Regions from separate parts of the Streptomyces sp. NPDC002676 genome, predicted to be linked through region 1. Evidence: predicted binding sites of a transcription regulator. Region 1 holds the regulator's gene; the other holds the start of a gene.

Region 1 (3,367 bases):
CCTGGACCTTGGCGACGGCGATCTCGGCGGCGGCCTCGGCCTCGTCCGGGTAGGACTTGTACACGCTCATGTACTGCTCACCGGCGACGACCCGCTGGACCGCGTCCAGTTCGGCGTCCTGGCCGGTGATCGGGGGCAGGTGGGTGACGCCGGCCGCCTTCAGGGCCTTGATGACACCGCCCGCCATGCCGTCGTTGGCGGCGTAGACGCCGGCGATGTTGCTCTTGCCGATCAGGCCGATCGCCTCGGTCATCTCGGCCTCGGCGTTCTCCGGCTTCCACTCCTCGGTGTCGTAGCTCTTCGCGATCTGCACCTTGCCGGTCAGCTCGGAGAGCGCGCCCTGCTTGAACTGCTTGGCGTTCGGGTCGGTGGGCGAGCCGTTCACCATGACGATCTTGTCGGAGGTGTCGTGGTTCGGGCCCATCCCCTCCAGCAGGGTGCGGGCCTGCACCTCGCCGACGAGTTCGTTGTCGAAGGAGATGTACGCGGAGATCGGCCCCTCGGCGAGCCGGTCGTAGGCGATGACCGGGATACCCGCGTCCTTCGCCTTCTTCACCTCGCCGGCGATCGCGTGCGAGTCGACCGCGTCGAGCAGGATGGCGTCGACCTTGTCGTCGATCATCTGCTGCAGCTGGCCGGCCTGCCGGGTGGCGTCCGCGTTCGCGTTCTCGTATTCCACCTTGCCCTGCTTGTGGGTGAGTTCGGCCACCTTGTCCCTGATGATGGGGTAGTCGAACTTGTCGTAGCGGGTGTTCGCCTTCTCCGGCAGCAGCAGCCCCAGCGTGAGGTCGTTCCCCTTCGACGGGCTTGCGCTCGCGCCGTCCCCCGAGGCGTCGAGCATGCCGCAGCCGGCCAGGGAGAGGGTCATCGTGGATGCAGCCACGGTCAGGGCGATACGACGCATGCGGGGGCTCACTTCAGGTGTGTTGCGGACGTGGGTGGCTTTAAGCGACCCAGGTGTCTGAAAAGACAACGCGGGGGGCACATGCGGCGTCAAGGAGAACTACTTAACGAGTACGCAACAGCACACACCGCTGCACCTGTGAAGGGGATGCGAAACCCCATCCAAACGCCCTTTACGGGCCCTCCGTTCAAGGGGAGTCCATGGGGCGGCAAAGATCGGTACAACTAACACCTTTCCGGGTGTCAGGGTGACCTGGAACGCGTTCGCCTCCGTATGCCCCCGCTTCAGCCCCGCTTCGGACCGGTGATCGCCTCACCGATCACGAAACCCTTGGCGGGACCTTCGGGGATGGTGACTTCGGTGCCGTAAGGAACGCGGTGGACTCCGACCCAGTCGGCCTTGTCGGGCTCGGGTTCGGTGAGAACGGTGACGGTGCCGTGGCTGTCGTGGTCGTCGATGATGACGTAAACGGGGATACCGGCGCGGGCGTATTCGCGGCGCTTACGGATGCGGTCACGCTCCTGGTTGCGCTTGCCGGGCGAGACGACCTCGACGATGAGGGAGACAGCGGACGCAGCCACGCCCAGCTCCTCCTCGTCGCCGTGCGGCTCCAGGTCTTCGGGGGCGACAAGGACATCAGGAATCCATCCCTTGCGCTGGTGGATGACGTTGGTGTCCTGAAACGCCGCGTACTCTCCCTCCCCGAGGAACCGCACCAGTGCGTTGCGCAGGCGGTTGACGATTTGCGCATGGGACAGGCGACGGGTGGGCGACACCTCGATGGCTCCCTCGATGATCTCGGCACGGTAGCCCTCGGGGAGTTCCATGGCCTTCCACGCCTGCCACAGGACCTCGTCCAGCTCGGGGCCGTTGCCGGCCGAGGACACGGGCTCCGTCCTGGTCTCAGGCATGGTCTCGGGCCTCTCGTGCGCAAGAGCGGTCATGGCGGCATCACCTCCTCAAAGTGTGGGCTGGGTGTGCTCGGGGCACAAGCAACGGGATCACGGTTGGAACAGCAGTACGGCTGACCAGGGGAATCAACTCCAGTTCACCCGTTCGAGCGAGAACGAGAACGAGAACGATCAACGACTACGCCGTCCTCCTGCCGTGAGCAGGTGAAACCCCGAGCACGCGAAAGGGGCCCGGAATCCGGGCCCCTCTCAGCTGGGCATGCGGGTCAGTCCGAGGACTGCTGCCGCTTCGGCCGCCACACGACCAGCGCGCTGGTCTGCTGGACCTCCTGGTACGGGACCAGGTCGCGGCGGTAGGAGGCGTGGACGGCGGCCTCGCGCTGGCGCATCGTCGCCGCCGCGCCGTCCAGGGCCGCTTCCATCTCCGCGACGCGGGACTGGAGCGCGGCGACCTGGTTCTCCAGTTCGATGATGCGCTTGATGCCGGCCAGGTTGATGCCCTCGTCCTGCGACAACTGCTGCACCTGGCGGAGCAGTTCGATGTCGCGGGCCGAGTAGCGGCGGCCCCGCCCGGCGGTCCGGTCCGGGGAGACCAGACCCAGGCGGTCGTACTGGCGCAGCGTCTGCGGGTGGAGTCCGGAGAGCTGGGCAGCCACCGAGATGACGTAGACCGGGGTCTCCTCGGTCAGTTCGTACGGGTTACGCCGACGGCCGTCCATCACTCTCAGTCTCCCTTCGCGGCCTCGAACAGCTCCGCACGCGGGTCCTCACCCGCGGTCGCCTCGCGATACGCCTCCAGCGCATCACGAGCCTTCCCCGACAGGTCCTTGGGGACACTCACCTCGACGGTGACCAGAAGGTCGCCGCGGGTGCCGTCCTTGCGGACCGCGCCCTTGCCCCGCGCCCGCATGGTGCGGCCGTTGGGCGTGCCAGGAGGAAGCTTCAGAGTGACGGCGGGGCCGCCGAGGGTCGGCACCCGCACCTCGCCGCCGAGGGCAGCCTCGTCGAACGTCACCGGGACGGTGACGGTGAGGTTGTCCTCCTTGCGGCCGAACACCGGGTGCGCGCCGACGTGGACGACCACGTACAGGTCGCCCGCCGGGCCGCCCCGCTCGCCGGGCGCGCCCTTGCCGCGCAGCCGGATGCGCTGGCCGTCGGTCACCCCGGCAGGGATGCGGACCTGCATGGTCCGCGACGACTTGGCGCGCCCGCTGCCCTTGCACTCCAGGCAGGGGTGCTCGGCCATCAGACCGCGGCCCTTGCAGTCGGGGCAGGGGTCGGTGAGCGAGAAACCGCCGCCCGAGCCCCGGGCGACCTGCCCGGTGCCGACGCAGGTCGGGCACACGCGCGGTGTGCCGTTCTTGTCGCCGGTGCCGGAACAGGCCTTGCACGGGGCCTGGGAGGACATCCTGAGAGGCACCGTGGCGCCCTCGATGGCCTCCGTGAAGCTCAGCGTGACCTCGGACTCGATGTCCTGGCCGCGCCGCGGCTGGGTACGGGTGCCGGTGGCACCGCCCCGGTTGAACAGTCCCCCGAAGACGTCACCGATTCC
Region 2 (3,367 bases), on a different contig from region 1:
CAGTTCGGCGCCGTGGCTGCGCAGGAAGCTCAGCGCGATCTGCGCCGACTCCTTCATCACGTCACCCAGCTGCCCGGTCAGGGTCAGACCCGCCGCGCCGGTCTCCGGGTCGGCGAGGGACGCCTCCACGAAGAGCACGTCACCACCGGCTCCGGTGACCGCGAGGCCGGTCGCGACGCCGGGCACGGACGTACGGCGCTCGGCCGGGTCCTGGGCGGACTCGGGCACATGGTGCGGGCGCCCGATCAGTCCGCGCAGGTCCTCGTCCCGTACGGTGAACGGCAGCTCCCGCGCACCCAGTTCGTGCTGTGCGGCGATCTTGCGCAGCAGCCGCGCGACGGACCGCTCCAGGGTGCGCACGCCCGCCTCGCGCGTGTACTCGCCGGCGAGCTTGCGCAGCGCGCTCTCCTCGATCGTGACCTCGTCCTTGTTCAGACCGGCCCGCTCCAGCTGGCGCGGGAGCAGGTGGTCACGGGCGATGACGATCTTCTCGTCCTCCGTGTAGCCGTCCAGGCGGACGATCTCCATCCGGTCGGCCAGGGCCTCCGGGATGGCCTCCAGGACGTTGGCGGTGGCCAGGAAGACGACGTCCGACAGGTCGAGTTCGACCTCCAGGTAGTGGTCGCGGAACGTGTGGTTCTGCGCCGGGTCCAGGACCTCCAGCAGGGCGGCTGCCGGGTCGCCCCGGAAGTCCGAGCCCACCTTGTCGATCTCGTCGAGCAGCACGACCGGGTTCAGGGACCCGGCCTCCTTGACGGCGCGCACGATCCGGCCGGGCAGCGCGCCGACATACGTACGCCGGTGGCCGCGGATCTCGGCCTCGTCACGGACGCCGCCGAGGGCGACGCGGACGAACTTCCGCCCCATCGCGTGCGCGACGGACTCGCCGAGCGACGTCTTGCCGACGCCGGGCGGGCCGACGAGCGCGAGCACGGCACCGCCGCGCCGGCCGCCGATGACACCCAGGCCGCGCTCACTGCGCCGCTTGCGCACCGCCAGGTACTCGGTGATGCGCTCCTTCACGTCCTCCAGACCGGCGTGCTCGGCGTCCAGGACCGCCTTGGCGCCCTGGATGTCGTACGCGTCCTCGGTGCGCGTGTTCCACGGCAGCTCCAGGACGGTGTCCAGCCAGGTGCGGATCCACGAGCCCTCCGGCGACTGGTCGGAGGCGCGCTCCAGCTTGTCGACCTCCTTGAGGGCGGCCTCGCGGACGTTCTCCGGCAGGTCGGCGGCCTCGACGCGGGCGCGGTAGTCGTCGGACTCCTCGCCCTCCTGCTCGCCGTTCAGCTCGCGCAGTTCCTTGCGGACGGCCTCCAGCTGGCGGCGCAGCAGGAACTCGCGCTGCTGCTTGTCGACCCCCTCCTGGACGTCCTTGGCGATGGTCTCGGCCACGTCCTGCTCGGCGAGGTGGTCGCGGAGCTGCTGCGTGGCGAGCTTCAGCCGGGCCACCGGGTCGGCGGTCTCCAGCAGCTCCACCTTCTGCTCGGTGGTCAGGAAGGGCGAGTAGCCGGAGTTGTCGGCCAGCGCCGAGACGTCCTCGATGGCCTGGACACGGTCGACGACCTGCCAGGCGCCGCGCTTCTTCAGCCAGCTGCTGGCCAGCGCCTTGTACTCCTTGACCAGGTCCGCGACCTGGCCCGGCAGCGGCTCGGGCACGCTCTCCTCGCTGCGCGCGCCCTCGACCCACAGCGCCGCGCCCGGCCCGGTGGTACCCGCGCCGATCCGCACCCGGCTCCGGCCGCGGATCAGGGCACCCGGGTCGCCGTCGGCCAGCCGGCCGACCTGCTCGACCGTGCCGAGCACACCCGTCTTGGCGTACGTGCCGTCGATGCGTGGCACCAGCAGAACCTGGGGCTTTCCGGGCGTGGAACGCGCGGCGGCCTGTGCGGCCTCCACCGCGGCCCGTACCTCTGTGTCGCTCAGGTCCAGCGGAACCACCATGCCGGGCAGTACGACCTCGTCGTCGAGCGGCAGCACGGGCAGGGCGAGCGTGAACGCCGTGGACTCAGCAGCCATGATCTCCCCTTAGGCAGTCAACTTGAGTTATGCCGACTCAACTAATGCCGGTGCATGGATGTTCCCGGGCTGCCGTTCGCTGTGAGCGATCAGGGGGTGACGCATGGGTTTCCGCAGATGGGGGGCTAGGCCGGCTGCTGCCAGCGGCGCACCAGGGGCCAGGCCGCTATGCCGATCGACAGGGCGATCAGATGGCCCCAGTTGGTCATCGGGTCCTGGAAGGCGATCAGGTCGTCGAGGAGGGCGCCGGTGAACAGGGCGAGCAGGGGCCAGCGGAGCCAGGGGGTGAGCAGGCCCGCGAGGGCGCTGGTGCTGGCCGCGACGCCGAAGCTGATGCCGTAGTCCAGGCGGTGCAGCGAGGTCTCGGGAAGGTGGCCGAAAAGGACCGCCAGGCCCACCGGGACCTCCGTGGCGAGAGTGGCGAGGACGTGCCCGGCCAGGAACACACAGACGGCCCGCGCCCCGCCTATGCGCCGCTCCAGCCCGGTCAGCACGAGCACGAAGGCGAGCGCGTACGGCGACAGGACCCCGCCCGCGATCCACAGCGCGCTGGCCAGCAGCACCAGTACGGGCGTGCGCACCAGGTGGGCGACGTCCGTGCTGGAGTCCTGGTAGAGCGCGTGCATGAGCCCGGGGTCGGCCAACGCCGCGATCAGCGAGGTGACGGCCAGGACGGCCGCGTAGGCGAAGGTGTAGGGGGTGCGCCCCGGGGACGGCAGCAGGTGCCAGGGGCGAGGACGCAGGGCGCGCTCTTCCGCGGGCGCGGGGGCAGGCGCGGGTGCCGTGGCGCCTCGCTGGCGCGGCATGCCGTCCAGGAAGCGGGCGATGCCGGGGGCCGAGGGGACTGCGGGGCCGTCGGCGGGAAGGGGCAGGCCCGGCGGGGGCGAAGACGCGGCCGTCGCAGGGCCTTTCGCGGTCCGATCCACGGTGTGGCGCTCCTTCCGTCGCGCCCCACCCTTGGCGTTGCGCGGGCCCCTGTCTATGACCGACGCCACGCGAGAGCCGATTCAAAGCAACCTCTCAAGCTCCGGATGCGTCCGGCCGCCGCCCCTGCTCAAGGCCGCGGCGGGGAAACCACCCTCCCGTCATCCGTAATTCCCGTGCCCGCAAAGCCCCGTTCGAGCAGGATGGGCTCATGACTGCCGCGTACGACGCCCCCGTGGTCCTGGACCGGCGCGATGGCCCCTTCGGAGAAGTGGTGCTGCGCAGACACGGGGAGCTGTTGCAGATCATCGCCAACGGCTGCTTCCTGATGGACACCTCCGACGGCCGCTCGGAGCGGCTGCTGGTCGACGCCGCGTACGGGGCCCTGGACGGGCGGTCGGCGCCGGACGTGCTGATCGGCGGGCTG

What was found. Region 1 encodes HspR, which represses chaperone genes until heat shock. Its sites were predicted from a motif close to TTGAGNNNNNNNNNCTCAA; they were not measured.
Region 2: lon (endopeptidase La) is a predicted target of HspR. The motif match lies at 2,039-2,057, and genes of this name have one in related genera.

What each region holds. Positions count from the first base shown of each region.
Region 1 is NZ_JBSFVT010000003.1:367,007-370,373, reverse strand. It holds gene ACWD3E_RS12010 (sugar ABC transporter substrate-binding protein) at 1-904, opposite strand, end outside; gene ACWD3E_RS12005 (Uma2 family endonuclease) at 1,189-1,848, opposite strand; gene ACWD3E_RS12000 (heat shock protein transcriptional repressor HspR) at 2,082-2,534, opposite strand; gene dnaJ (molecular chaperone DnaJ) at 2,540-3,367, opposite strand, start outside.
Region 2 is NZ_JBSFVT010000009.1:264,989-268,355, reverse strand. It holds gene lon (endopeptidase La) at 1-2,016, opposite strand, end outside; gene ACWD3E_RS25580 (rhomboid-like protein) at 2,142-2,942, opposite strand; gene ACWD3E_RS25575 (spermine/spermidine synthase domain-containing protein) at 3,152-3,367, shown strand, end outside.